3 regions of the Mesorhizobium sp. B2-9-1 genome follow, and region 2 is predicted to be linked to each of the others. Evidence: predicted binding sites of a transcription regulator. Region 2 holds the regulator's gene; each other region holds the start of a gene.
What was found. The regulator HrcA, encoded in region 2, represses chaperone genes, less so after heat shock. The targets are predictions, from matches to a motif close to GTTAGCACTCNCNNNNNGNGAGTGCTAAC.

Region 1: groES (co-chaperone GroES) is a predicted target of HrcA. The motif match lies at 1,148-1,176, and genes of this name have one in related genera.
Region 3: groES (co-chaperone GroES) is a predicted target of HrcA. The motif match lies at 2,245-2,273, and genes of this name have one in related genera.

The regions. Positions count from the first base shown of each region.
Region 1 is NZ_VFTP01000016.1:17,554-27,181, forward strand. It holds gene FJW05_RS22075 (Hsp20 family protein) at 1-118, opposite strand, end outside; gene FJW05_RS22080 (protein usg) at 362-634, opposite strand; gene FJW05_RS22085 (hypothetical protein) at 648-995, opposite strand; gene groES (co-chaperone GroES) at 1,326-1,640, shown strand; gene groL (chaperonin GroEL) at 1,702-3,330, shown strand; gene FJW05_RS22100 (hypothetical protein) at 3,397-3,618, shown strand; gene FJW05_RS22105 (helix-turn-helix transcriptional regulator) at 3,680-4,078, shown strand; partial or broken gene FJW05_RS27980 (DUF982 domain-containing protein) at 4,170-4,361, shown strand; gene htpG (molecular chaperone HtpG) at 4,422-6,314, shown strand; gene FJW05_RS22120 (ABC-F family ATP-binding cassette domain-containing protein) at 6,373-7,995, opposite strand; gene FJW05_RS22125 (2OG-Fe(II) oxygenase) at 8,127-8,870, opposite strand; gene FJW05_RS22130 (hypothetical protein) at 9,081-9,628, opposite strand, start outside.
Region 2 is NZ_VFTP01000007.1:48,112-57,739, reverse strand. It holds gene hemW (radical SAM family heme chaperone HemW) at 1-742, opposite strand, end outside; gene rdgB (RdgB/HAM1 family non-canonical purine NTP pyrophosphatase) at 739-1,431, opposite strand; gene FJW05_RS15110 (VOC family protein) at 1,431-1,841, opposite strand; gene rph (ribonuclease PH) at 2,025-2,741, opposite strand; gene hrcA (heat-inducible transcriptional repressor HrcA) at 2,901-3,983, shown strand; gene FJW05_RS15090 (hypothetical protein) at 4,055-4,252, shown strand; gene FJW05_RS15085 (sorbosone dehydrogenase family protein) at 4,385-5,725, shown strand; gene FJW05_RS15080 (LysE family translocator) at 6,197-6,814, shown strand; gene cysK (cysteine synthase A) at 7,003-7,983, shown strand; gene FJW05_RS15070 (RNA polymerase sigma factor) at 8,640-9,628, opposite strand, start outside.
Region 3 is NZ_VFTP01000004.1:44,506-54,133, forward strand. It holds gene FJW05_RS10140 (LysR family transcriptional regulator) at 1-533, opposite strand, end outside; gene FJW05_RS10145 (SDR family oxidoreductase) at 640-1,401, shown strand; gene FJW05_RS10150 (hypothetical protein) at 1,410-1,784, opposite strand; gene FJW05_RS10155 (hypothetical protein) at 1,806-2,108, shown strand; gene groES (co-chaperone GroES) at 2,338-2,634, shown strand; gene groL (chaperonin GroEL) at 2,698-4,353, shown strand; gene FJW05_RS10170 (TadE/TadG family type IV pilus assembly protein) at 4,710-6,782, shown strand; gene FJW05_RS10175 (TadE/TadG family type IV pilus assembly protein) at 6,782-7,363, shown strand; gene FJW05_RS10180 (TadE/TadG family type IV pilus assembly protein) at 7,360-7,827, shown strand; gene FJW05_RS10185 (TetR/AcrR family transcriptional regulator) at 7,900-8,508, opposite strand; gene FJW05_RS10190 (NAD(P)-dependent alcohol dehydrogenase) at 8,623-9,628, shown strand, end outside.

The DNA of each region.
Region 1 (9,628 bases), on a different contig from region 2:
CGTAGGGTGGCCAATTATCGACGGTCTCGATCCGGCTCGCCGTCTCGAGCGCGTTCAACATTCGATCGAAGCCGATGCTCGACCGGAACAGGGGACTGAAGTCAAACGTGGTTCTCATAGCTACATCCTCCACTGAGCAACATAGATACGAGGGGCGCCAAGGAAGCGGTGCCCCTTGACCTTGCCGGTCTCTCTCAAGCACCGGCGTAATCGATCTGGGAATTCAACACGGGCACGTCAAGGTCCCGCTCCGAAGCCGCCTTCACGGTCGTGAAAGTCAGCCCCTTCGTCTGCATGCAGGCCAGGCAAATCATGAGTTGGAGGCGGCCGCACAACCACGACCGCCTCGGGGAGCTGATCTTCAATGGATCGCGATGATCCCGTCGACGGCCCGCCATTCCGATGCCCTGATGAGCCGATGGTGGGCGACACGGACGGAATGCAAGGCGCCAGCCAGCTCGCGCTCCCAAAAGCCCAGAAAGCCCCTCAGCGCCGGGAAATCCGGGGCAAGATCATAGTCCTGCCAGACGTAGAGCTGGAGCAGGCTGGGATGGTCGGGCAGATGATAATGGATCTCGGCAGTGGTCAAGCCATAGCCATTCATCTGCAAGCGGAATTCCCTGCTGACCGCCATCGCCTTCGGGCCTTCACGCGCTCAGCCGGTCGACCACCTGCCGGTGGTCGTTATCGGCAGGGCCGCTGGGCGGCGGGGCCAGCGCATCAAGCCGGCGCAGCGCATCCATGATGTCGTCGAAGGAGACCGGCCGCTCGGTGCCCGGCGGCTGGCGCAGCGCCGGCATCGATTCCACGGCGCAAGCATCGGACGCCCAGGACGAAAGGATCGCCCGCTTTTCCCATATGTCGAGCGAGCCGTCCTCCAGCACATCCCGCGGGTGCTGAAAATGGCTGGCCGGCGACAGCAGCCAGTCGAGCGAAAGGTCTGATAGTTCGGGAGCTAGGGAAGGAATGATCGGCGAAAGCGTCTGTCGGTCCATTTCTGTCCTCCGTCTCCAAAAACTCCTTGCTTCGGGTTCCAATTTCTCAGCGGTCCCGGCGCTGCCGGGCGCCGATAATCTTGTTCAACTCAATCGCGAATTCAAGCCTCTCCGTTATCGCAGCGGTCCAATTTACCGCATGTTTTCAGCGCGCTAGCACTCAACGGTCGAGAGTGCCAAAAAATTTGCGGTACCCCCTTGAAAGTAGAAGAAGGCAAAATTAGCTCGACATGCGCGCGATGCCGAAAGGGTCGCGCGAGCCCCGCTCCGGTCCTGCCGGTCCGGAGCGGAGGAACCGTTCGCAATCTGTTTGTCCTGAAGGAGAACGATATGACGTTCCGTCCATTGCATGACCGCGTGCTCGTGCGCCGCATCGAGGCCGAAGAGAAGACGGCCGGCGGCATCATCATCCCCGACACGGCCAAGGAAAAGCCGCAGGAAGGCGAAGTCATCGCGGTCGGGCCAGGCGCCCGCGACGATAGCGGCAAGCTCGCGCCCCTCGACGTGAAGGTCGGCGACCGCATCCTGTTCGGCAAGTGGTCCGGCACCGAGATCAAGCTCAACGGCGAGGACCTGCTCATCATGAAGGAAAGCGACGTGATGGGTGTGATCGAGCAGGCCGAGACGCTGAAGAAGGCCGCCTGACCGGGGCTTCGATCGAACCGCAACCCAGTCAATGAAAGCTGCCTAAACAAGGAGTGATCCAATGGCTGCCAAGGAAGTCAAATTCCATTCCGACGCCCGCGAGCGCATGCTGCGGGGCGTCAATATCCTCGCCGACGCGGTGAAGGTGACGCTCGGTCCGAAGGGCCGCAACGTCGTCATCGACAAGTCGTTCGGCGCGCCGCGCATCACCAAGGACGGCGTCACCGTCGCCAAGGAGATCGAGCTTGAGGACAAGTTCGAGAACATGGGCGCCCAGATGGTTCGCGAAGTCGCTTCGAAGACCAGCGACCTCGCCGGCGACGGCACCACCACGGCCACCGTGCTTGCCCAGGCGATCGTTCGCGAAGGGGCCAAGGCCGTTGCGTCAGGCATGAACCCGATGGATCTCAAGCGCGGTATCGACAAGGCGGTGGATGCCGTCGTCGCCGAACTCAAGGTCAACGCCCGCAAGATCACCAGCAACGACGAGATCGCACAGGTCGGCACGATCTCGGCCAATGGCGATGCCGAGATCGGCCGCTTCCTGGCCGAGGCCATGGAAAAAGTCGGCAACGAAGGCGTCATCACGGTCGAAGAGGCCAAGACGGCCGAGACCGAATTGGAAGTCGTGGAAGGCATGCAGTTCGACCGCGGCTATCTCTCGCCCTATTTCATCACCAACCAGGACAAGATGCGCGTCGAGCTCGAAGAGCCCTATGTGCTGATCCACGAGAAGAAGCTCGGCAATCTTCAGGCCCTGCTGCCGGTGCTGGAGGCCGTGGTGCAGTCCGGCAAGCCGCTGCTGATCATCGCCGAGGATGTCGAGGGCGAGGCTCTGGCCACGCTGGTGGTCAACAAGCTGCGCGGCGGGCTTAAGGTCGCCGCCGTCAAGGCTCCGGGCTTCGGTGACCGCCGCAAGGCCATGCTGGAGGACATCGCCATCCTGACCGGCGGCACGGCCATCAGCGAGGATCTCGGCATCAAGCTGGAGAACGTCACGCTGGAGATGCTCGGCCGCGCCAAGAAGGTCGCGATCGAGAAGGAGAACACCACCATCGTCGATGGCGCCGGCAAGAAGGAGGAGATCCAGGGCCGCATCACGCAAATCAAGGCGCAGATCGAGGAGACCACCTCCGACTATGATCGCGAGAAGCTGCAGGAGCGGCTGGCCAAGCTCGCCGGCGGCGTTGCCGTGATCCGCGTCGGCGGCGCGACCGAAGTCGAGGTCAAGGAGAAGAAGGACCGCGTCGACGACGCGCTGCACGCCACGCGCGCCGCGGTAGAGGAAGGTATCCTGCCCGGCGGCGGCGTTGCCCTGCTCAGGGTGGCCAAGGCGCTCGACGCGGTCGCCGTTGACAACCCGGACCAGAGATACGGCGTCGACATCGTGCGGCGCGCGATCGAGGCTCCAGTGCGCCAGATCGCCGAGAACAGCGGGTCGGAAGGTTCGATCATCGTCGGCAAGCTGCGCGAGAAGACCGAATTCGCCTATGGCTGGAACGCCCAGACCGGCGAATATGGCGACCTCTACAAACAAGGCGTCATCGATCCCGCCAAGGTCGTGCGCACCGCGCTACAGGATGCGGCCTCGGTTGCCGGACTGCTCGTCACCACCGAGGCCATGGTGGCCGAGAAGCCGAAGAAGGAGGCCGCTCCGGCCATGCCGGCCGGCGCCGGCATGGACTTCTGAGACGCCGACGGGAGCCCGCTTCTGGCAACGGGAGCGGGCGTTTCGAAACGCACGATGGAGGCCCTTATGGATATGATGAGCGGCAATGGCTCGGTTCCGGCGCCGACGCATCCGGCAAGCGAATTCCTCGCTTATGAAGCCGAATGTCGAAGCGCATTGAAGCCGCTGCTGGCAGGCTTGCTCGACACCGCCGAATCGGCCGGATGGAACCGGCGGACCGTCGCCTCAACGCTGATGTTCCTTGCCGCACAGCACGTGTCGGCCACCGAAACATCCGCGGGCGGCTAGCGAAGATCGGCCCCCGCCTCCAGGGCGGGGCCCTTGTGACTGCGAACGGACGAGGATTGCCATGATTGCAGGACGATTGCGCGAATGCCTGAAAATCTTGCGATGGGAAGCTGCCGACGTCGCCGAGGAGCTCGGCTGGCCCAGAAACGACGTGACGCGCTGGCTCGAGGGGCGCGCGCCGGTGCCACTGGCGGTCGCCGCCTGGATCGAGGCCCTCGCCAAGGCACACAAGGTGCTGCCCCCGCCGCGCCTTAACCGGCAGAATTCAGCGATGCACGCGCCGGCAGGCCCGGTGGTTGTGCAGGCGTTCAACGGCATAGGCCAGCCGCGGCCGCGCGGCGTCGTCCTGCAACCGCCCTACCCGCGCCGACATGTGCTGGCCGGGACGACTGGCCTTCGTCCGGGCGCCATGAGCATGCACCTGAATGAGGGTTCTGACCATGAACCACGGCCGCTTTGAAGACCCTGTTACCATTCTTGTCGGAATGGGTTTGCCGGTCCGGCTCGAAACCGTGATGGAAGCCTATGCCCTGCTGTAGGATTGGCCGGCCGCGAGCAGGAGCAGCGCGCATGCGATCGCGCTCAATTCCTGCAAAGCCGGCATTGCCGGCGAAATCGACGCGGAAACAGTGCGGGCAACCCTTGTTGCTTTCGCCCGCCGCCACGATATCCTGGCGCCGGACATGGTTTCGCTGGCGCCTGCGGCGCTGGCAGGGAGCGCATCCACAAGCGACAATGGCTGAAGATTTGAAAACCGGCGCGTGCTGGCGCGGCGGACGACGCAACGAGCGCAGGAATTCTGAATGACGACTGACACCAAGACCACGGAAACCAGGACATTCGAGGCGGACGTCTCGCGGCTGCTGCATATGATGGTGCACTCGGTCTATTCGGACCGAGACGTTTTCCTGCGCGAGCTGATCTCCAATGCGGCGGATGCCTGCGAGAGGCTGCGCTTCGAGGCGGTGAGCCGGCCCGAGTTGCTGGGTGACGATGCCAAGCCGCGCATCACGATTACCGCCAATCCGGACAACAAGGAGCTTTCGGTCGAGGACAACGGCATCGGCATGAGCCGCGACGAGATGGCGGAGGCGCTGGGCACGATCGCGCGCTCCGGCACCCGCGCCTTCATGGAGCGCGTCGAAGCCGGCAAGGCGGCGGAAGACACGCAGCTCATCGGCCAGTTCGGCGTCGGGTTTTATTCGGCCTTCATGGTCGCAGACCGTGTCGACGTCATCAGCCGCCAGGCCGGCAGCAATGAGGCTTTCCGCTGGTCGTCCGACGGCAAGGGCACCTACGAGATCGCGCCGGCGCCGCTCGAGGCAGCACCCAAGCGCGGCACGCGCGTCGTGCTGCATCTGATGGAAGACGCCTCTTCCTACACCACGCCTTACCGGCTCGAGGGGCTGGCGAAGTCGCAGTCGGGCCATGTGCCGGTGCCGATCACGTTCGTCGAGAAACCCGGCGCCGAACCGCGCGACATCGCCGACGGCACGGCGCTTTGGGTGCGGCAAAAGAGCGAGATCAAGCCGGAGGAATATACCGACTTCTACCGCAGCATCGCCGGCCAGTATGACGAGCCGGCTTCCACGATCCATTTCCGCGCCGAGGGCCGGCAGGAATACAGCGTGCTCGCCTTCGTGCCGGGATCGCGGCCGTTCGACCTGTTTGACCAGGACCGCAAGGGGCGCATGAAGCTCTATGTGCGGCGCGTCTTCATCACCGACGAAGCCGATCTGCTGCCGCGCTACCTGCGCTTCGTGCGCGGCCTGGTCGATTCCGCCGACCTGCCGCTCAATGTCTCGCGCGAGATGATCCAGGAGAGCCCGTTGCTCGCAGCGATCCGCAAGGGCGTGACCAACCGCGTTCTCGGCGACCTCGCCAAGACGGCCGAAAACGATGCCGAAGCCTACGCCAAAATCTGGGAAAATTTCGGCATCGTGCTGAAGGAAGGGCTCTATGAGGATTACGAGCGACGCGAGCAGCTGCTGAAGCTTGCCCGCTTCCGTTCGACGACCTCAGGCGAAGGCTGGCGCAGCCTTGCCGACTATGTCGCAGCGATGAAGGAAGGTCAGAAAGCGATCTTCTTCATGGCCGGTGACGATCGCGCCCGTCTCGAAGCCTCGCCGCAGCTCGAAGGTTTTCGCGCACGCGGCATCGAGGTGCTGCTCCTCACCGATCCCGTCGACAGCTTCTGGGTGACGATGGCGCCGGAATTCGACGGCAAGCCGTTCAAGTCGGTGACGCAGGGCGCGGCAGAGCTCGCCGATATCGCGCTGCCCGAAGATGCGGCGAAGCCCGACGCGGAGACGTCGTCGGATATCGCCGCCTTCCTGGCTTTCGTGAAGACGACGCTCGGCGAGGAGGTGTCGGATGTGAAAGCCTCCGACCGGCTGACGGAAAGCGCCGTCTGTCTCGTCGCGCCCGAGCATGGCCCGGATCGCCAGTTCGAGCGCCTGCTCAACGCCGCCGGCCGGCTCGACAAGGCGGCCAAGCCGATCCTCGAGATCAACCCGCGCCACGAGCGCGTGGCGGCGCTGGCAAAGCTCGGCGACGACGAGAAGGCGTTCAAGGAAGACGCCGCGCATCTGCTTTACGACGAGGCACGCGTGCTCGACGGCGACAAGCCGGCCGACGCCAAGGCGTTCTCGGCGCGGCTTGCGCGGCTGATCGATCGCGAGCTAGCGAGGGGGTAAGCGCCGGCGCTCGCCCGACAGGGGGAATGCGCCGCCGCCAATTGCGTAGGGTCTCGCCCTACCCTCTCAGCCCCGGCGCTTCCTGGCCGGTGCGGGCGACATATTCGGTGTAGCCGCCGCCATAAGTGTGGATGCCGTCGGGCGTCAGCTCCAGCACGCGGTTCGACAGCGCCGCCAGGAAATGGCGGTCGTGCGAGACGAAGAGCATCGTGCCTTCATATTGCGACAGCGCCTCGATCAGCATCTGCTTGGTGGTTATGTCGAGATGGTTGGTCGGCTCGTCGAGCACCAGCAGGTTGGGCGGATCGAACAGCATCAGCGCCATCACCAGCCGCGCCTTCTCGCCGCCCGAGAGCACGCGGCATTTCTTCTCGATCTCGTCGCCGGAAAAACCGAAGCAGCCGGCCAAAGCGCGCAGCGGCGCCTGGCCTGCCTGCGGAAACGAGTCCTCCAGCGTCTGGAAGACGGTGCGCTCGCCATCGAGCAGTTCCATGGCGTGCTGGGCGAAATAGCCCATCTTGACGCTCGGGCCGCGCGCGACGGAGCCCCCGTCCGGCTCGGAGGCGCCGGCGACCAGCTTCAGAAGCGTCGACTTTCCGGCGCCGTTGACGCCCATCACGCACCAGCGCTCGCGGCGGCGGATCTGAAAATCGAGGCCCGAATAGATATTGCGGCTGCCATAGGCCTTGTGGATGCCTTTCAGCGTCGCCACGTCCTCGCCGCAGCGCGGCGCCGGCTGGAATTCGAAAGTCACCGTCTGGCGGCGCTTCGGCGGTTCGACGCGGTCGATCTTGTCGAGCTTCTTCACCCGGCTCTGCACCTGGGCCGCATGGGAAGCGCGCGCCTTGAAGCGCTCGATGAAGGCAATCTCCTTGGCCAGCATCGCCTGCTGGCGCTCGAACTGCGCCTGCAGCTGCTTGTCGGCCAGCGCGCGCTGCTCCTGGTAGAATTCGTAGTTGCCGGAATAGGAGGTCAGCGCGCCGGCGTCGATCTCGATGATCTTGGTGACGATGCGGTTCATGAACTCGCGGTCGTGCGAGGTCATCAGCAGCGCGCCGTCGTAATCCTTGAGGAATTTCTCCAGCCAGATCAGGCTTTCGAGATCGAGATGGTTCGACGGCTCGTCGAGCAGCATGACGTCGGGCCGCATCAACAGGATGCGGGCAAGCGCGACGCGCATCTTCCAGCCGCCGGAAAGTTTTGAAACGTCGCCGTCCATCATCTCCTGGCTGAAGCCGAGGCCGTCCAGCACCTCGCGCGCCCGGCCGTCGAGCGCATAGCCGTCGAGCTCCTCGAAGCGGTGCTGCAACTCGCCGTAGCGCTCGATGATCTGATCCATCTCGTCGGCGCGGTCGGGATCGCCCATGGCGTGCTCAAGCTCGCGCATCTCGGCAGCGACCGCGCTGACCGGTCCGGCGCCTTCCATGACCTCGGCGACGGCGCTCAAGCCGCCCATATCGCCGACATCCTGGCTGAAATAGCCGATGGTGACGCCGCGATCGACCGAGACCTGGCCTTCATCGGGCTGCTCCTGGCCAATGATCATGCGGAACAGGGTCGTCTTGCCGGCGCCGTTCGGGCCGACAAGCCCGATCTTCTCGCCCTTCTGCAAGGCGGCGGAAGCTTCGATGAAGACGATCTGTCGGCCGTTCTGCTTGCCGATATTTTCGAGACGGATCATGGGCTCGTAGGGAGTAGGGAGTAGGGAGTAGGGAGTAGGGAGTAGGGAGTAGGGCCAATAAGCGAATGCGCGGGATAAAGGAACCCCTCTTCGCTTCTCGGCCTCGACGTAACCTACTGCCTACTGCCTACTCACTTCGCGTCGTGGAAGATGATGCCGACCGTATGCCGCTGCCCCGAACGCAAGCGGCTCACGCCGTGTCGCAAATTCACCCGGTAATATCCCTTGGTGCCTTGCACCGGCCGGTTGTGCACGGCGAAAATCACCGCGTCACCGCGCCTCAATGGCACCACTTCGGCGCGGCTTTGCATGCGCGGGCGCTGTTCGGTGAGCACGAACTCGCCGCCGGTGAAATCCTCGCCGGGCTCGGACAAAAGGATCGCCACCTGCAGCGGAAAGGCGAGCTCGCCATAGAGGTCCTGGTGCAGGCAGTTGAAGTCGCCGGGGCCGTATTGCAGCAGAAGCGGCGTCGGCTTCACCTGGCCCTCGTCGTGGCAGCGTATCAGGAAGGCGGCGTGCTCGGCCGGATAGCGCTGGGCAACACCCATCTTCTCGTTCCAGTCATTGGCGACCGTGGCGAGGCGTGGATACAGGGCTGAGCGCAGGGCCTCGATCAGGTCCGGCAGCGGATATTTGAAATACCGATATTCCCCCTTGCCGAAGCCATGACGCGCCATCACGACATGGCTGCGGAAATGCTCTTCATGCGGGTAAAGCGCGGCGATGTCGGCGCATTCTTCCGCCGACAGCAGGCCGGGCATGACCGCGCAGCCATGGGCGTTCAGGTCAGAGACCAGCGCGCGCCAATCTTGTGCTGCGACGCGGGATTCGGCGGAGCGGCCGGCGCGCCAGGTGTTGAGGGAATGGATGGTCATGGGTGTGCCTCCTTGCTTGCCGTCAAAGTGGAGCGAAGGATGTGCATCGGCCACCCGATTCCTGCGGAGGTGGGTGCCGGCTTTCCCTTCTCCCCTTGCGGGAGACGGTGGCCTCGCGAAGCGAGGTCGGATGGGGGGTGCTGGAAGGAATGAGGCGGCGGCGATTTCAACCTTATCGCCAAGCTGGAACACCCCTCATCCGTCTCGGCGCTAACGCGCCGATCCACCTTCTCCCACAAGGGGAGAAGGAGAAGGTCTGCGATACATCTCCAGCTCCGGATCGAAATCCACCTTCACCGCATTGGTGAACACGCAGGTCGCCACCATGATGCCGGCGAAGGCGGTGAGGTTGACGAGCAGCGTCTCGTCGTAGCGCGCCTTGAGCGCGGCCCAGGTGTCTTCCGGGACGGCATTGGCATCGGCGGCGACCGCGATGCCGAAGGAAATCAGCAGCGTCTCGTCGGCGGTCGGTTCGATCGCTTCGGGGTCGAGCCCGTTCTCGATTAGTGCGCGGCGAAAGAAGGTCACGGGAATCTCGGCGCGCATCGTCTCGGCTATCGCTTTCGACAACAGCCAGATGGTGCGGTCGTCGAGCGTGGGCTTGAGAAGGTCGCGCAGCGTGAACCATTCGGCGTAGATGCGGTGGGCGGCCGGCGAGCGAAGCAGGATGCGTTTCATGTTGGTCATGCGGCCGCGCAGCGCGAGCTCGCGGTCATGCTCGGCGCGGATGTCGTCCGAGGCGGTCGCGTAGTCGATCG
Region 2 (9,628 bases):
TCTCATAAGCGGGCAGGCCATGCGCCGTCGTCACCTCCTGCGTCAGCGCGTAGAGATCGGCGGCATGGTCGTTGTCGGGCAGCGTGAATTTGCGCGCAGCGTAAAGCGCGTGGAAGGGCGTGCCCTCCTCGATGGTCAGCTGATAGAGCGAAAGATGGTCGACGGCATAGCCGATCGCCTGCTCCAGCTCCGCCCCCCATGCATCCGGCGTCTGGCCGGGCCGCGCGTAGATCAGGTCGAAGGACAGCCGCGGAAATATTTCGCGCGCGAGGCCAATGGCGTGCAGCGCCTCCTCGACATTGTGCAGCCGGCCGAGGAAGCGCAGGTCCTTGTCGTTCAGCGCCTGCACGCCGAGCGAGACGCGGTTGACGCCGGCTGCGCGGTAGCCGCGGAAGCGCTCGGCCTCGACCGAGGACGGGTTGGCTTCCAGCGTCACCTCGATGCCGGCCGGCACCGTCCAGTTCCTCGCCACGGCCTCCAGGACGGCGGCCACCGTTTCCGGCTTCATCAGCGACGGCGTGCCGCCGCCGAGAAAAATGCTGGTCACCTCGCGCGGCCCGGTGCGGTCGCGCATGGTCTTGAGCTCCGTCTCGAAGGCGCGGGCAAAACGCTCCTGGTCGACCGGCTGGTGGCGGACATGGCTGTTGAAGTCGCAATAAGGGCACTTGGCCGCGCAGAACGGCCAGTGGATATAGACGCCGAAGCCGGGGCTGCGGTCGAGCGGTAGGGTCACTGCGCTCATGCGGATCCTGATCGCGCCAAATCCAAGCTGGCCAAATTCAATCGCGCTTCGGCGAATTTCTGAAAGGCGCGGGCGCGGTGCGACAGCGCCCTCGCCTGGCCGGGCTTCCAGCCATGCTTTTCTTGCGCGCTCATCTCGCCAAAAGTCCTGTCGAAGCCGTTGGGCAGGAACACCGGATCGTAGCCGAAGCCGAGCGTGCCGCGCGGCGGCCACACCAGCGTGCCTTCGGCCTCGCCCCGGTAATATTCGGCTTCGCCGTCGGGAAAGGCCAGGCAGATGACGGCGACGAAGCGGCCGGCGCGCTCTTTGGGATCGGTCGCGCCGGCTTCCTGCAGCGCCGTTTCCGTCTTTTGCATGGCCATGCCGAAATCCCTGCTGCCGTCGGGCTTCTCGGCCCAGTTGGCGGTATAGACACCAGGCGCGCCGTCGAGCGCGTCGACGCAGAGCCCGGAATCATCGGAAAGCGCCGGCAGGCCGGTGGCCTTGGCGGCGGCGTATGCCTTGATATAGGCGTTCTCCTCGAAGGTGGTGCCGGTCTCGTCCGGCTCGGGCAGGCCGTATTCCTTGGCCGATTTGGCCTCGAAGCCGAACGGCGCCATCAGGTCGGCGAATTCGCGCAGCTTGCCTTCATTGTGGCTGGCAACGACGATCTTTTTTTCCCCAAGGGAATGAAAAGATTGCGAGTGCATCAGAAACCCCAGATCCTTGGCTCGGCGAACTCGATCGAATTGCCGGACGGGTCGCGGATATAGATCGAATGCCCGCCCTGCGGCCATTCGAAATCGCTTTCGATGGCGATGTTGTTCGCGGCGAGATGCCTGCGCCATGCGGCGATTTCATCGGCGTTTGCCGCAAAGCAGAGGTGCCCTTCGCCGGCCGTGCCATGCGGCGGCACCTTCAGCCGAGCGTCCGGCGCCGGCGGGATTTTCGTCGCCTCGGCGTTGAAGAGGAGCAATACGCCGTCGCCGCAGCGGAAGAAGACATGCCGGCCCTCGACCTTGCCCAGCGCTTCGAGGCCGATGACGTCGCGGTAGAAGGCTTCGGCGGCGTGCAAGTCTGTGACGTAGAGGGCGGATTCGAGGATTGCGGAGGGTATCACGAGGCCCCCCTCTCTGCCCTGCCGGGCATCTCCCCCTCAAGGGGGGAGATTGGCAGCTTCGATGCCGCCGCACATTTCGCAACGCTGGCGATTGGCGAAAGCCGTGGTGACAGCTGATCTCCCCCCTTGAGGGGGAGATGGCCGGCAGGCCAGAGAGGGGGGCCTAGGCTCGGCATTGGAAACCTACGCCACCGCCATCTGCTGCAGGCTCACCAGCCGCGAAATGCCCTTCTTCGCCAAGCCCATCAGCGCCGCGAACTGCTCCTCGGAGAAAGGCTCGCCCTCGGCCGTGCCCTGGATCTCGACGATGCCGCCCTTGCCGGTCATGACAAAGTTGGCGTCGGTGCCGGCCGAGGAATCCTCCAGGTAATCGAGATCGATGACCGGCTGGCCGTCATGGATGCCGCACGAAATCGCCGCGACATGGTCCTTCAGCACCTTGGCGACGCTCACCATCTGGCGCGCTTCCATCCAGCGCAGGCAATCGTAGAGCGCCACCCAGCCGCCGGTGATCGAGGCCGTGCGGGTGCCGCCATCGGCCTGGATGACGTCGCAGTCGACGGTGATCTGCTGCTCGCCCAGCGCCTGCAGGTCGACCACGGCGCGCAGCGAGCGGCCGATCAGCCGCTGGATCTCCAGCGTGCGGCCGCCCTGCTTGCCGGCGGAGGCTTCGCGCCGCATGCGCTCGCCGGTCGAGCGCGGCAGCATGCCGTATTCGGCCGTCACCCAGCCCTTGCCGGAATTGCGCATCCAGGCCGGCACCTTTTCCTCCAGGCTCGCCGTGCACAGGACATGCGTGTCGCCGAACTTCACCAGGCACGAGCCTTCGGCGTGCTTGGAGACGCCACGCTCGAAGGAGATGGCGCGCATTTCGTCGGCTTGGCGTTTGGAGGGGCGCATTCGGCCTTCTTTCTGGTCGTTTCCGGAATCGTGGCCGGCTTGTAGACGTATGCGCAGCATGGCGCAAAGGAAAACGAGGTCGCGTGACCGCAAACGCGGCACCGGGTTGCGCCGCCGTAGCTTAAGTCTATATCTTTCGGAAGGAGGTTTCTCGCCGGAATGAACAAACCAGTCGATCCGACGTCGCAGTCGCCGGTACTTCAGTCACTCGACATGCGCTCGCGCGATATCTTCCGGCGGATTGTCGATTCCTACCTGCGCGACGGCGAGCCGGTCGGCTCGCGCAGCCTGTCGCGCATCCTGCCCTCCTCGCTGTCACCCGCCACCATCCGCAACGTGATGAGCGACCTCGAGCATCTGGGGCTGATCTACGCGCCGCATATTTCCGCCGGGCGGCTGCCGACGCAGACCGGGCTGCGCTTTTTCGTCGACGCTTTCATGGAGCTGGGCGACCTTTCCGACGACGAGCGCCGCACCATCGAGGCGCAGGTGCGCGCCTCCGGCTCGGGCGCGACGCTGGAGCATATGCTGACCGAGGCCAGCCAGATGCTGTCGGGCATGTCGCGCGGCGCCGGCCTCGTGCTCGCCTCCAAGCACGAGGTGGCGCTGAAGCACATCGAATTCATCCAGCTCGAGCCCGCAAAGGCGCTCGCCGTGCTGGTGTCGCAAAACGGCGACGTCGAGAACCGCGTCGTCGACCTGCCGGCCGGCACCACCGTGTCGCAGCTGCACGAGGCGTCCAATTTCCTCAACGCCCATATCCGTGGCCGAACACTGGCCGAGGCGCGCGCGGAAATCGCCCGCATCAAGGACGAGACCAGGGCGGCCCTCGACACGTTGTCGCAGGATCTGGTCGAGAAAGGCCTCGCGGTCTGGGCCGGCGCCGAAAGCGGCCTGCCGGCGCGCCTGATCGTGCGCGGCCGCGCCAACCTCCTGGAAAACGTCACCGCCCAGGCGGACATCGAATTGCTTCGCCATCTGTTCGAGGATTTGGAAACCCAGGACGGACTGCTGCAGCTGCTTGATCTTGCCGAGGAAGGGCCGGGCGTGCGCATCTTCATCGGCTCGGAGAACAAGCTGTTTTCGCTGTCCGGCTCCTCGCTGGTCGTCGCCCCCTATCGCGACAAGGACGCCCGCGTCATCGGCGCGCTTGGCGTCATCGGGCCGACCCGGCTGAACTACGCCCGTATCGTGCCAATGGTCGACTATACGGCACAGCTGATTTCGCGCATGCTTCGTTAGGTGTATCGATATTCAGGTGAGGCCGGCCTGACCTGAACCTCGACACAGCTAAGGGTGCAAAGGAGAAAAACATGGCGCTGGAATCGCTCAAGGCCCAGATCAGCCTGCTGCTCGAGGAGATGGTGAACCAGCCCGAGGACGAGCACGAGATCCAGGAGCAGCTGCGCGAGAAGCTAAGGGAAATGCGCGCCATGGGCCTGCCCTTGCCGGCTGATCTCGTCGAGTTAGAAAAGCGCCTCGACGACGATCTGGATGCCGAAGAGACCTGAGGCCGGCGCTCCGTCAAATCGGCTTGCGCACGCTTCTCTTTTTGATCGTTTGCCCAATATGTCCTATCTCTGCGCGCCCGATCGTTTGAGGCGCCCGGAGACAGGACATGTTGACAGACGACGGAGGACAGCATGATGCGGATCGCCGGCCTTGCGGGCCTCGCGCTGGTTTTTGCCACGGCTGCCTTTGCGCAGCAGGCGGATCAGCCCTTGCTCAGCGGCGAAAAAGCTTTCGGGGACTGGAAAGCCGACCGTCCGGGCGTGCGCCGGCTGCTGAAACCTGAGGATTTGCCGAAACCCGATATGACGGAGTCCGCGTCCAATGGCGGCGGCGTCACCGAGCGCCCCGAGGACGCAAAGCCGAAGCTTCCGCCCGGCTTTTCAGCCGAGCTGATCGCTTCCGGCGTCGACAGTCCCCGCGTCTTGCGCGTGGCGCCGAACGGCGACCTCTTCGTCGCCGACAGCCGGGCGAACCAGGTGCGAGTCTATCGCCTCGCGGAAGGCAGCGCCAAGCCCGCGCAGAAATCGATCTTCGCCAAGGGCCTGACCCGGCCCTACGGCATCGCCTTCTACCCGCCGGGCGACAAGCCGCAATGGGTCTATGTCGCCAACAGCAACAGCGTCGTCCGCTTCCCGTATCGCGACGGTGACCTGGAGGCGTCCGGCAAACCGGAAACCGTCGTTGCCAAAGTCCCCGCCAGCCATCACTGGACGCGCGACATCGCCTTCTCGCCCGACGGCAAGACGCTCTATCTGTCGGTCGGTTCCGGCTCCAATATCGCCGAGGATATGGGCGCGAAGCCGAAGGGCGGTGTCGAGGCGTGGGCGAAATCGCAGCCGCTCGGCGAGGCCTGGGGTCCGGAACAGGGCCGCGCCGACGTGCTGGCCTTCGACCCCGACGGCAACAACCGCAGGACCGTCGCCACCGGCCTGCGCAATTGTTCCGGCATGACCGTGCAGCCGGCGACAGGCGCGCTCTGGTGCGTGGTGAATGAACGCGACGAGCTCGGCGACAACACCCCATTCGAATTTGCCACCGCCGTGAAGGAAGGCGCCTTCTATGGCTGGCCCTGGTACTATATCGGCGACAATGAGGATCCGCGCCACAAGGGCACGCGCCCCGATCTCGCCGGCAAGGTCACGGTTCCGGATGTGCTGGTGCAGGCGCATTCGGCGCCGCTCAACATCGCCTTCTATGATGGCGCCAACTTCCCGGCCGATTTTAAGGGCGACGCCTTCGTCACTCTGCACGGCTCGTGGAACCGCAATGTCCGCACCGGCTACAAGGTGGTGCGGCTGAGGTTCAAGGATGGCAAGCCGACCGGCGAATATGAGGACTTCGCCACCGGCTTCGTCATATCCGACGACGCGGTCTGGGGCCGGCCGGTCGGCGTCGCCGTCGCCAAGGACGGCGCGCTGATCATGACCGAGGACGGCAACGGGACGATTTGGCGTATTACGTATGGTGGGTAGCTGTTCGACATAGGGGTTTTAGAAGGTGCCGTTTGTCGATGGACAAGGCTTTACCCGTTCATTTCTATGAAATCAGCGCAAACGTTGGCAACTAGCGGAAGCCTTCCCAACCTCGTCATTCCAGGGCGTAGCAGCCGCGCAGCGGCGTCGCGGAGACCCTGGAATCCATTCCGTGACCCTGATCATAGAACGCAGCGGAGCAGAATTCTGCACCGTTGCTACGCTTCGAGGTCACGGAATGGATCCTCGGGTCTGCGCGCGTCGCTTCGCTCCTTGCTCCGCCCGTGGATGACGAGGCCGGGCCGTTTCGGCCAATCTCCAAAGTGTTCGGACTGCCAACAAGGGAACGCGCACTCCGTCGAGCTGGCGTAACGAATCCCGCCGCGAGGGAATTACCAGTGGCCGGGCGTCATGATAAAAGCCCCGCTCCTCATCGATCCCTTCGGGGAATCATACGCTAGGCCAGAACCAATGACACTCACCGGATTTCTCGCTTACAGCGCCGCGCTCGGCGTTGCCGCCGCCATTCCGGGCCCCGGCGTTACGGCGCTTGTCGCCCGCGCGCTCGGCTCCGGCTTCCGGTCCTCGCTTGCCATGTCATTCGGCCTGATGCTCGGCGACCTCACCTATCTCACCGCCGTCGTGCTCGGGCTCGCCTTCGTCGCGCAGACCTTCGGCATGGTCTTCCTCGCCATCAAATGGGCCGGCGTTGCATATCTCGCCTTCCTTGCCTGGCGCTTCTGGACCAGCGGCATCACGCCCGAAAACATCGAGGCGCGGAAGGCCAAGGGCGGGCTGGTGTCGAGCTTCATCGCCGGGCTGACGGTGACGCTCGGCAATCCCAAGACGATGATCTTCTATCTCGCCATCACGCCGACCATCGTCGACCTCAAGACCATCACGCTTGCCGACTACGCCATCCTTGCGATGCTCACCGTGGCGGTTCTGTTCGTGGTGCTGGTGCCTTATCTGGCTTTGGCCGCCAAGGCGCGCTGGTTCCTGAAATCGCCGCGCGCGCTGAAGGTGCTGAACCGCACCGCCGCCGGCTTCATGATGGGCGCGGCTGCCGCCATAGCGGCGCGTCAATAGGTTCCGATCTCAACCGATCCCGGATTCGGCCAAACTATTCCTGAAACCCGGCGTGGCGGAAAATGCATTTCCGGCCGCGGGTGCTTTTGAGCAACCGCCCCACTCGGATATTTTCCAGCCTCAGCCTATCTTGCGCGGCTGAAAGCCTTATTCTGTTCGCCTGTGCCATTGCCTTGGGAGCGAAACCAATGAACAAGCCCGTCACCTCCGCGCGCGTGCCCGGCCGCGGCCGCGTCTTCAACTCGATCACGGAGACGATTGGCGACACGCCGCTGGTCAGGCTGGACAAGTTCGCCAAGGAGAAGGGCATCGTCGCCAATCTTCTGGCCAAGCTCGAATTCTTCAACCCGATCGCCTCCGTCAAGGACCGCATCGGCGTCGCCATGATCGAGGCGCTGGAGGAAGCCGGCAAGATTTCGCCCGGCAAGACCACGCTGATCGAGCCGACTTCCGGCAACACCGGCATCGCGCTCGCCTTCGCCGCCGCCGCCAAGGGCTACAAGCTGATCCTCACCATGCCGGAGACGATGTCGGTCGAGCGCCGCAAGATGCTGGCGCTGCTCGGCGCCGAGCTGGTGCTGACCGAAGGCCCGAAAGGCATGAAAGGCGCGATCGCCAAGGCCGACGAACTCGCCGCCACGCTGCCCAACGCCATCATCCCGCAGCAGTTCGAGAATCCCGCCAATCCCGAAATCCACCGCCGCACCACGGCGGAGGAAATCTGGAACGACACCAATGGCGAGGTCGACATCTTCGTTGCCGGCATCGGCACCGGCGGCACCATCACCGGCGTCGGCCAGGTGCTGAAGAAGCGCAAGCCTTCGCTGCAGGTCGTGGCAGTCGAGCCGGAGGCCTCGCCGGTTCTGTCGGGCGGCCAGCCCGGCCCGCACAAGATCCAGGGGATTGGCGCCGGCTTCGCGCCGAAAATCCTCGATACCTCGATCTATGACGAGGTCGTCAGGGTCTCGAACGAGGATTCGGTCGCCAATGCCCGCCTCGTCGCCCGTCTCGAGGGCGTGCCGGTCGGCATCTCGTCGGGCGCAGCACTCCAGGCGGCAATCGTCGTCGGCTCGCGGCCGGAGAACAAGGGCAAGACCCTCGTCGTCGTCATCCCCTCCTTCGCCGAGCGCTATCTCTCGACCATCCTGTTCGACGGGCTGGGGGCTTAGGCGCTTCAACGCCCCCACGGTCGTCATCCACGGGCGGAGCAAGGAGCGTAGCGACGCGCGCAGACCCGAGGATCCATTCCGCGACTTCCGAGCGCTGCTACGGTGCAGATTGTGCCCTGTTGCGTTCTTCGATCAGGTCACAGGATTCGAGGGTCTCCGCGACGCCGCTTCGCGGCTGCTCCGCCCTGGAATGACGAGGCTGGGAGGCTTCGGACAATCCCCAGCGTTCGCGCCGATTTCACGGAACTGGAAGAATTAGGCTATTCCAGCAATTGCTCTAGTTCTCCGACACAGGGATTTTGAAAGGTTGTCGTTTGTCTTGGTGCAAGATTTTCCGTTCATTTCCGTGAAACCAGCACAAACCGCCGGGGATTGGTTGAAGCCGCCCCAACCTCGTCATTCTATGGCGGAGCAAGGAGCGCAGCGACGCGCGCAGACCATAGAATCCATTCCGTGACTTGGAAGCGCCGCTTCGGTGCAGAATTTTGCTCCGTTGCATTCCTTGGCGAAGGCAACGGCATGGATTCCAGGGTCTTCGCGACGGAGCTTCGCTCCTGCTCCGCCCTGGAATGACGATCGCGATGGCGTTTCGGCAATCTCCACGCATGCCACCAACGCAAACAGAGCCGACCGGTCAAAATCCCTGTGCAGTGCCACTAGTTCCCGAAAAGCTTCGCCTTCTCGCCCTGCAGGAAACGCCGCAGCGCGGCGTCGCGCTCGAGGCCGATCGCCCGGTCATAGGATTCCGCCGCCTGCTTGGTGTTGCCGAGTCTCGCCAACAGCCCGGCGCGGGCGGCCCAATAGGGCTGGTAGTCCTGCAGCCGCTTGTCGTCGCCCAGCACGTAAAGCGCCGCCAGGCCGGCCGTAGCGCCCTCGGTTTCGGCGATCGCCACCGCGCGGTTGATCGCCACCACGGGCGAGCCGGCCACGGCCTGCAGCGCGTCATACAGCTGGCGGATCGCCGCCCAGTCGGTGCCGCTGCCGCGCCGGCGTGCCGTATGGGCGGACTGCACGGCGGCCTCCAGCTGGTAGCGGCCGATGATGCCCCTTTGCGCGGCGCGCACCAGCAAGGCTTCCGCCTCGTCGATCAGGCTGTCGTCCCAGAGCGCGATGTCCTGCTCGGCTAAAGGCACGAAGTCGCCCTGCGGGTCGCGCCTTGCCGAGCGGCGCGCCTCGGCGAACAGCATCAGCGCCAGCAAGCCGAGCGCCTCCGGCTCGTCCGGCATCAGCGAGGCGACCAGCCGTCCGAGCCAGATCCCTTCGGCGGCGAGATTGCGCCGCCGGCTGTCGGTGCCGGTCGGATCCGACCAGCCTTCGGCGAAGGTGGCGTAGATCGCCTCCAGCACCGCGCCCAGCCGCTCGCCCAGCTCCGCCTGCTCCGGCACGCGAAATGGAATCCCGGTCTCGCGGATGCGCGCCTTGGCCCGCACCAGCCGCTGGCCCATCGTCGCCAGCGAAACCAGGAAGGCCGAGGCGATCGTCGCGGCGTCGAAACCGAGGATCGTCTGCAGGATCAGCGGCGCGCGCACGCTGGCCTCGATCGCCGGATGGGCGCAGGCGAACATCAGCCGCAGCCGGTCGTCGGGCAGGTCTTCGCCGCGCACGCGCGCCTCCATCTCCTCGGCGATCAGCTTCAGGTGGTCGC
Region 3 (9,628 bases), on a different contig from region 2:
GTGCGCGGCACCCCGTGGCGTTCGAGATAGGCGGGGCTGGCGACGGTGATTTCGCGGGCGATGCCGAGCCGCCGCACGATCATGTCGCTGTCGGGCAGCGTGCCGGCCCTGATGACGCAATCGACGCCTTCGCGCACGAGATCGACGAGGCGGTCGCCTTCGCCGATATGCACGGTCAGGCCCGGATATCTGGCGAGCAGCGCCGGCAATTCCGGCAGTAGGAAGGTGCGCGCCATGTGGCCGTTGACGTCGACGCTGAGCCTTCCCCCCACCTCGTGCGCGCCGAAGCCGCCTTCGGCATCCTCGATGTCGGCCAGGATGCCGATGCAGCGCTGGTAATAGGCTTCGCCGTCGAGCGTCGTCGTGACATGGCGCGTGGTGCGGCGAAGCAATTGCACGCCGAGCCGTTCTTCGAGCTGCTTGATAGCGGCGGTGGCGCTGGAGCGCGGCAGGGCGAGATCGGCGGCGGCCGCAGTGAAGCTGCGCCGTTCCACGACGCGGGTGAAGAGCCGCATGCTGTCGAATCGGTCCATCGCTGATTGTTCGCACATGCTGAATAGTGTTGGCAATCCATGGCCGATTATATCGGCCCACCGGGCGAGTATATGCATCTCCATCCAGATAGAAGGAGATTTCGCCATGACCACCCGCCCCATCGCTCTCATCACCGGCGGTAGCCGCGGCCTCGGCCGCAACACCGCGCTCAACCTCGCCCGCAAGGGCGTCGACGTCGTCCTCACCTATCGCTCGCGCGCCGACGAGGCGAAGACGGCAATCGCCGAGATCGAGGCGGCCGGCGGCCGGGCTGCCGCGCTTGAGCTCGACGCCGGCGCCGTCGCCAGCTTCCCGGCTTTCGTTGAAGCGTTGAAGAAGACGCTTCACGAGACCTGGCAACGCGACCGTTTCGATTATCTCCTCAACAATGCCGGCACCGGTCTGCGCAAGCCAATCGCCGAGACGACGCAAGAGGAGTTCGACACGTTGATGAACATCCACCTCAAGGGCGTGTTCTTCCTCACCCAGGCGCTGCTGCCGCTGATCAACGATGGCGGCCGTATCATCAACGTCTCGAGCGGCCTGGCGCGCTTCTCGGTCCCGGGCTCCGCCGCCTATGCGATGATGAAGGGCGGCGTCGAAGTGTTCACGCGCTACCTCGCCAAGGAACTGGCAGCCCGGCGCATCACCGCCAACACGGTGGCGCCGGGCGCGATCGCGACCGATTTCAACGGCGGCCATGTGCGCGACGACGCCGAGATCAATCGCGTCGTGGCCGACATGACGGCGCTCGGCCGCGCCGGTGTCGCCGACGACATCGGCCCGATGATCGCCTCGCTGCTGTCCGAGGACAATCGCTGGGTCAACGCCCAGCGCATCGAGGTGTCTGGGGGCATGAACATCTAGGCGATCGGTCACTTGACCTGCCGGATCAGTCCTTCGAAGCCGTCGGCAAGATTGGCATTGCCGGCGGCGATGAAGCTCGACAGGTTCCTGGCCCGCCCAGGGGTCTTGTTGGCATCGAGCAGCACCGCCCTGCCCTCATGCATGACGAAGTCGAACTTGCCGTAATCGAAGCCAAGCTGGCGCCGCAGCGCGCGCAGCTCGTCCGGCACGGGCACCGCCTCGCGGCGGATGGTGTCGTCGCCCTTGACCAGGCTCTGCGGCGAGACATGACGGGTGCAGCGCTCGCGCTCGCCGCAGAACAGCCAGAAGCGGGCGCCAATACCGTCCGACGAACCGCAGGAAGTCCGCGCCCTGCGTTGGCCGGTCGCACCTCGACGTTCCACGAGCTCAAATGGCGCGTGGCCATGACCGCCAACGGCGGCGCGCCTGACTACACGATGCCGGTGCGGAGAATCCTGGAGCAATTCGACGCGCTGTTTCCCGATCGTGAAGAGCTGTCGGCTCGAACCGAATGGGAACTGCCGGTCGTCGGAACCATCGACGTCTACCGGAACTCGTCCGTCGTCTACAGCTTCGCTCCGGCGGCAGCGCTGATCAAGGAAGCCGGGACCTTCTTCGATGATGTCCGGCTGGCCTCGACCGGCACATACGGGCTCGCGGAACGCTGCCCGCTGCTGGTGCTGCGTTCGCCGAAGCGCCTTGACTGACGGGCGGGGTTGCTCGTCGGCGCCTCGCGATGGCCGGCGCATTTCGGCCTGGCGTCTCGCAGGAGAAAAATTTCGCGCCGCTGCCCCGTTGCGCGCGCCTTGACTCCGGCAACCCAGCGGCCTATCTCAGCGCCACGTTAGCACTCGCCTTTGGTGAGTGCTAACTTATATCCGGCGGCCTCGCCGGATGGAGGAACAGTTCTCACCGTTCTCATTCGAGGAAGATAACATGGCAAAGTCCAAGTTCCGCCCGCTTCATGACCGCGTGGTCGTTCGCCGGGTCGAATCCGAATCCAAGACCGCCGGCGGGATCATCATCCCGGATACGGCGAAGGAGAAGCCGCAGGAAGGCGAGATCATCGCCGTCGGCTCCGGCGCCCGCGACGAAAGCGGCAAGCTCGTGCCGCTGGACGTCAAGGCCGGCGACCGCATCCTGTTCGGCAAGTGGTCGGGCACTGAAGTCAAGCTCAATGGCGAAGACCTTCTGATCATGAAGGAATCCGACATCATGGGCATCATTGGCTGATCATCGGCCTCACCTGAATCTTCATCTTCGGGCTCTTCCCGAGCCCCTGCCAGGAGCTAAAACATGGCTGCCAAAGACGTAAAATTCTCCCGCGATGCCCGTGAGCGCATGCTGCGCGGTGTCAACATCCTCGCCGACGCGGTGAAGGTCACCCTCGGCCCCAAGGGCCGCAACGTCGTCATCGACAAGTCGTTCGGCGCCCCGCGCATCACCAAGGACGGCGTTACCGTCGCCAAGGAAATCGAGCTTGAGGACAAGTTCGAGAACATGGGCGCGCAGATGGTCCGCGAAGTTGCTTCGAAGACCAATGACATCGCCGGCGACGGCACCACGACCGCAACGGTTCTGGCGCAGTCGATCGTCCAGGAAGGCCACAAGGCGGTTGCCGCCGGCATGAATCCGATGGACCTGAAGCGCGGCATCGACCTCGCCGTTGGCGACGTCGTCACGACGCTGATCAAGAACGCCAAGAAGATCAAGACCTCGGAAGAAGTTGCCCAGGTCGGCACCATCGCCGGCAATGGCGATGCCTCGGTCGGCTCGATGATCGCCGAAGCGATGCAGAAGGTCGGCAATGAGGGCGTCATCACCGTAGAGGAGGCCAAGACCGCCGAGACCGAGCTCGAAGTCGTCGAAGGCATGCAGTTCGACCGCGGCTACCTGTCGCCCTACTTCGTCACCAACGCCGACAAAATGGTTGCGGACCTGGAAGACGCCTACATCCTTCTGCACGAGAAGAAGCTCTCCAACCTGCAGGCCATGCTGCCGATCCTCGAGGCTGTCGTGCAGACCTCGAAGCCGCTGGTCATCATCTCGGAAGACGTCGAAGGCGAGGCCCTGGCCACGCTCGTCGTCAACAAGCTGCGCGGCGGCCTGAAGATCGCCGCCGTCAAGGCGCCGGGCTTCGGCGACCGCCGCAAGGCCATGCTGGAAGACATCGCCATCCTCACCGGTGGCCAGGTCATCTCGGAAGACCTCGGCATCAAGCTCGAGAATGTCGGCCTCAACATGCTCGGCCGCGCCAAGAAGGTGTCGATCTCCAAGGAGAACACCACCATTGTCGACGGGGCAGGCAAGAAGGCCGAGATCCAGGGCCGCGTGTCCCAGATCAAGCAGCAGATCGAGGAGACCACCTCGGACTACGACAAGGAGAAGCTGCAGGAGCGTCTGGCCAAGCTCGCCGGCGGCGTCGCGGTGATCCGCGTCGGCGGCGCGACCGAGATCGAGGTCAAGGAAAAGAAGGACCGCGTCGATGACGCTCTCAACGCGACCCGTGCGGCCGTCGAAGAAGGCATCGTTCCCGGCGGCGGCGTCGCGCTTCTGCGCGCTTCGCTGAACATCAAGGCAACCGGCGCCAACTCCGACCAGACCGCTGGCATCAACATCGTTCGTCGCGCCCTGCAGGCTCCGGCCCGTCAGATCGCGTCCAACGCCGGTGCGGAAGCATCGATCGTTGCCGGCAAGATCCTTGAGAACAAGGGCCCGACCTTCGGCTACAACGCCCAGACCGGCGAATATGGCGACATGATCGCCATGGGTATCGTCGATCCGGTCAAGGTCGTTCGCACGGCTCTCCAGGACGCGGCCTCGGTCGCCGGCCTGCTCGTCACCACCGAAGCCATGATCGCCGAAGCTCCCAAGAAGGAGTCGGCTGGCGGCGGCATGCCTGGCGGCATGGGCGGCGGCGGCATGGGTGGCATGGGCGGCATGGACTTCTAAGAAGTCCATAAAGCACGCCCATCAACCAATGTTGCTCAAGCCCGCAAGCGGGCTTGAGTGGCGGCATGGACTTCTAATCCAGCCGATCTGGCTAACACACGGAAAGGGGCGGCAGAGATGCCGCCCTTTCTCGTTGCGGCGGCCTAGAACGTGCTGCTCCATGGGCAACCCCTGCCCTGCAGCTTCAACCGACTGCCTAAACTTTGTGCAATTCCTCAACAAAATCAGCGCCTTCGATTAAACGCCCGCGATCGTTGCGGCATTTGTCGGACAATATTTTTTAAGATGTCCGCGCCTACTAATGAATAGGGCGTGCTTGATTGCTCGCGCGCTTAGGGGTGTCGGGGTCTTCATCGATGCAAATTCTCCACCGGTTCGTGCGTAACCGTGACGGCAACGTCCTCATCATGTCCGCGCTGCTTTTGCCGCTGCTCGTCGGCATGGCGGCGCTGGTCACCGAATATGGCGGCGCGCTGGTCGAGCGCGCCAGCAACCAGCGCACCGCCGATCTCGCGGCCTTTGCCGGCGCGCTCGCCTACAACAAGACACAGTCGACCGACCGGATGACCGCGGCGGCGGTCAATGTCGCCACGCTCAACGGCGTTCCGGCAGCCGATGTGTCGGCGACGCTGGTCACCTCGCCGAAGACAACCGGCGTGAACGCGGTCTCCGTATCGATCCGTACGCAGAAACAGCTGCTGCTTGCGCGCGTCCTCGACAATCGCCAGCAATTGCAGATCTACGCCAGTTCCGTCGCTGAGCTGGGCTCGCAGCCATCGACACCGGGTTGCATGCTGGCACTGGACGGCACCCAGACGGGCATCACGCTGTCAGGCGGCACGGCCGTCAACGCCCCCAAATGCACGGTCTCGTCGAATAACACGATCACCGTTCCGTGCGGCACCGGCATCTCGGCTATCGGCGTCAACTACAACTCCGCCACGGCCCCGAGCCAGCCTTGCAACGGCATCACCGGACCAAACGGGACGGCGGCGGTGATCACCAAGAAGTCGACTCCCGATCCGCTGGCGGGCAATTCCGCGGTCGCGGCTGCCGTCGCCCGCTTTGCCACCGTGGCGGCGCTCTCGCCAACCGCCGCGCCAGCAGCGCCGACCACCTCGAGCGGCAACAATATCGACTTCGGCTGGACCCAGGGATCAACCCAAGGCCAGGCGAATGCGCTGGGCTGCGCCGCCAGTTGGGCATCGTCGTCATCAACCTGGACGCTGAATTGCGGCAGCAAGACCACGGTCAACCTGGGTACCATCACGATCGGCGGCGGTATCAATCTCAACTTCGCCACCACGGGCGCGGCGACGACCGTCTACAACATCTCCGGCGATCTCACGACCAGCGCCACCACGAAGTTCGGACCGGGCACCTACAATTTCGCGGGCAAGCTGACCACGGCCGGAACCACCACCTTCGGCGCCGGCACCTATAATTTCGGCAAGCAGGTGACAACCACCGGGACTACCACATTCGGTGCCGGCACTTTCAACTTCAGCAAGGGGCTGACGACCGGCTACGGCACCACGGCGTTCGGCGCCGGCACGTTCAAGATCGGCATCAGCGATAACACCTGCGGCGGCATCGCGCGCGTCAGCCTCTGCAACAGCAGCACGCTCACCTTCGGCGGGCCGAGCACATTCGAGCTGCCTGGCGGCATCAACAATGCCGGCGGCGCCACGCTGACTTTCGGCTCGGGCACCTCCAACAGCTACAAGATCGGTCCCGGCGGCAATGGCGATGCCATCACGCTCGGCGGCGGCTCCATCACGATCATGGCCGATGCCACCAGCTCGGGCGTGTTCCAGGTCGTCGGCGATGTGAACGGAGGCGGAGGCGGCAGCTGCTTCGTCGTCCCGGCCACCGCCCAGCACGACATCGAGGGCAACTTCATCGCCTCGGGCGCGGTGCTGCTCGGCGCCGGCGTCTACACGATCGACGGTTACTTCGCGCTGGGCGGGAGCGGCGGCGGCAGCGCCAGCTGCGGCGGCTCGACGATCAGCGTCAGCGGCAACAACGTAACGCTGGTGCTGTCGGGCAAGACCAAGTCGAACTCGGGAAGCTGCAATGGCTATGTCTTCTGCGTGGCCGCCGGCTACAGCAACATCGTGCTGACCGCGCCGCAGATGGGCGCCACGGCGAAGCTTGCCGTGATCGGACCGACGTCGACCTCGGTCACGGCCGGCGCAACCTTCGCCGAAGGCGGTTCCAACGCGCAGATCTCCGGCGCGTTCTATTTCCCTTACGGGCCGATCATCATGAATGGCGGCTCCAGCATCCTGGGTTCGAACACCGATACGACCAAGTGCCTGCAGCTGATCGGTTCCCTGATCACCCTGTCAGGCGGCACGGCGGCCACCTCGGAATGCGTCGCCGCCACCGGCGCTACCACGAGCAGCAAGGTGAGCCTCGTCCAGTGATGCCACGTTTCAAAATCAGCCCAGCATTCGCCCGCTTTCTCCGCCGCGAGACGAGCGGCGCATCGGCCGTCGAGTTCGCGCTGATCAGTCCGGTGCTGATCCTGATCCTTGCCGGGCTGGTCGACATCGGCGCCTCGCTGAAGGCGAAGTTCGATCTGTCCTCGGCGATCTCGGCCGGCTCCAACTACGCGCTGCTTGGCGCCGACAAGGTCAACTCCGCCGGCGGCGGCACGCTTGCCGGCAACATCCTGGCGGTGGTGGCGAACGGGTTGGGCAGCGCCGGGGGCAGCGTCCAGGTCGTCGTCAACAACGGCGCCACAGTCAACTACGACACGAGCAACGGCACAGCGACCCAGACGGGCACCGTCTCCAACGCCGATCTCTGCTATTGCCCGACCGGCAGCGCGGCCAGCGTCACCTGGGGTTCGGCGGTGACCTGCGGCTCGACCTGCCCGGCCGGCGGCATCGGGGGCAAGTTCGTCGCCATCAGCGCAAGCCGGTCCTTCTCGCCGCTGTTCGGCGGCTTCGACGTGGTGAACAGCGGCAACATCACCGTCCGGGCCATGGTGCAGCCGCAATGAGACACGTCCTGGAGCGCTTTGCGGCGAAGTCTTTGATCCCGTTCATCCGCGACCGGTCCGGCGCCAATGCGGTCGAATTCGCCCTGCTTTCGCTGCCGCTCTTGCTGGTGCTGTTCGGCACGGTGGAGTTCGGCCGCATGTACTGGACACAGCACGTGCTGCAGGACACGGCGACAGCCGGCGCGCGGTGCGTCGGCGTGCTGCAGAGCGGCTGCTCGCAAAACGGCACCTACAACGCCGCCAACACCGTTACCTTCATCAGCGGCATGGCTGCGGCGGACGGCATAGCACTCACTGGCACCAACATCAACGTCAACAACAACACGACCTGCTCGGGCCTCAGCGGCTTCACCACCGTGCGGGTCTCCTACACATTCGCGACGGTGCTGCCATCCGTCCTGATCGCCTTGGCCAACGGCCCACAGCTCAGCGCCACGGCCTGCTTTCCCAACCAGGGCGCATGATCCGAAAGATTTGAACCGGTTTTTCGGGCAGACTTCAGGTCGACTCGGCCTGAAATCATCCGGCTTTAGCGGTCACACGGCTGTCTTTGCAGGGTGAGCTACGCCACCAGCCAGCACGGCCTGCTCGACCAGCGCCGCAACCTCGTCGGCCACGGCGGCGAGCGGCGTGCGGTCGCGGGTGGCGCGGGCGATCACCATCAGGCCTTCCAGCGAAGATTCGACCAGCAGGGCCAGCGCCTGCGCGCGCCGCTCCGGCACCCCTGCCCTGACGAACGCCTGGCGCAGCAGTCCGATCCACTGCTCGAAGGCCGAGCGGCAGATTTCAACCAGGTCCGGAACGTTGTTCGGCGCGTCGAGCACCACCGGCGCGACCGGACAGCCGAACGAGAATTCGTTTTCCTCCAGCATGCGTCCGACCGACTGGTAGATGTGGTGGACGGCAACGGCGGGATCGCTTTCTTCCAACAGCGCGGCGCCCAGCCGCTCCGTCACGTCGGCGACACTGGCTCGCGTCACCTCGATGACCAATTGGTCCTTGCCGCCCGGGAAATGGAAATAGAGGGAGCCGCGCGGTGCTCCGCTGGCGGTTAGAATGTCGTTCAGCGACGTGCCGTGATAGCCGCGCTTGCGGATGAGCAGCGCCGTCGCCTCGATCATGCGGGTGCGTGTGTCCGTCGCCACGTCGACCTCTCAAAATGTCAACCTCTGTCAGGAGTGCGCATTATAGGGCTTGCCCCGAATATGACAATCGGTCTACATAATATGTAAATCGGTCTACATATAGCGGAGGCAAAAATGCGGACTTACCGGCTCGAGGAATTCGGCGCCATCGAGGCGCTGGTCATGCGCACGGAAGCGCTGCCCAAGCCGGGTGCAAACCAGATCCTGGTACGAGTGCGCGCCACCTCGCTCAACCGCCGCGACACGATGATCCTCAACGGCACTTATCCTCTGGCACCGCGTGCCGGCATCGTGCCGCTGAGCGACGGTGCCGGCGAAGTCGTGGCCGTCGGCGATGGCGTCACCCGCTTTGACGTCGGCGACCGCGTCACCGGCAGCTATTTCGCGCGCTGGATCGACGGCCGCATGCATCCGGGCGTGATCGACCAGCTCGGCTGCACGCTGGACGGCATGCTCTCAGAATATGCGCTGCTTGACGAGCAATGGGCGGTGCGGCTGCCGGACCATCTTTCCTGGCAGGAGGCTGCGACTTTCACTTGCGCCGGGCTGACCGCCTGGAGCGCGCTGACGGGCGCCGAGATCCCGAAGCCGGGGCAATGGGTTCTCACCATTGGCTCAGGTGGTGTTGCGCTGTTTGCCTTGCAGTTCGCCAAGCTCATGGGCTGCCGTGTGGCCGCTGTCACCTCGCGGACGGAGAAAACCGAGAGGCTGCGGGCGCTCGGCGCCGACCTCGTCGTCGCGGCAGCCGAAACGCTGGAATGGGGCATGAAGCTGCGCGAGGCGACCGGCGGCATCGACCTGGTCGTCGAAACCGGCGGCCCGGCGACTTTTGCGCAATCGCTGATCGCCAGCACGCTTCACGGGCGCATCGTGCTGCTCACCGTGCAGGACCGCAACGGCAAGTCGGTCGAGATTCCGGGCGCCGTCTATCAGCGCAGCCTGGTCACCATCGGCCGTCTCTTTGTCGGCAGCCGCAACGGGCTCGAGGCGATGCTTGCCGCGGTCGCCACGCACCGGCTGAGACCGATCATCGACAAGGTCTTCCCGTTCGCCGAGGCGCGCGAGGCTTACCGCCATTTCCAACTGGGCGACGTCTTCGGCAAGGTCGTCATCGACGGCG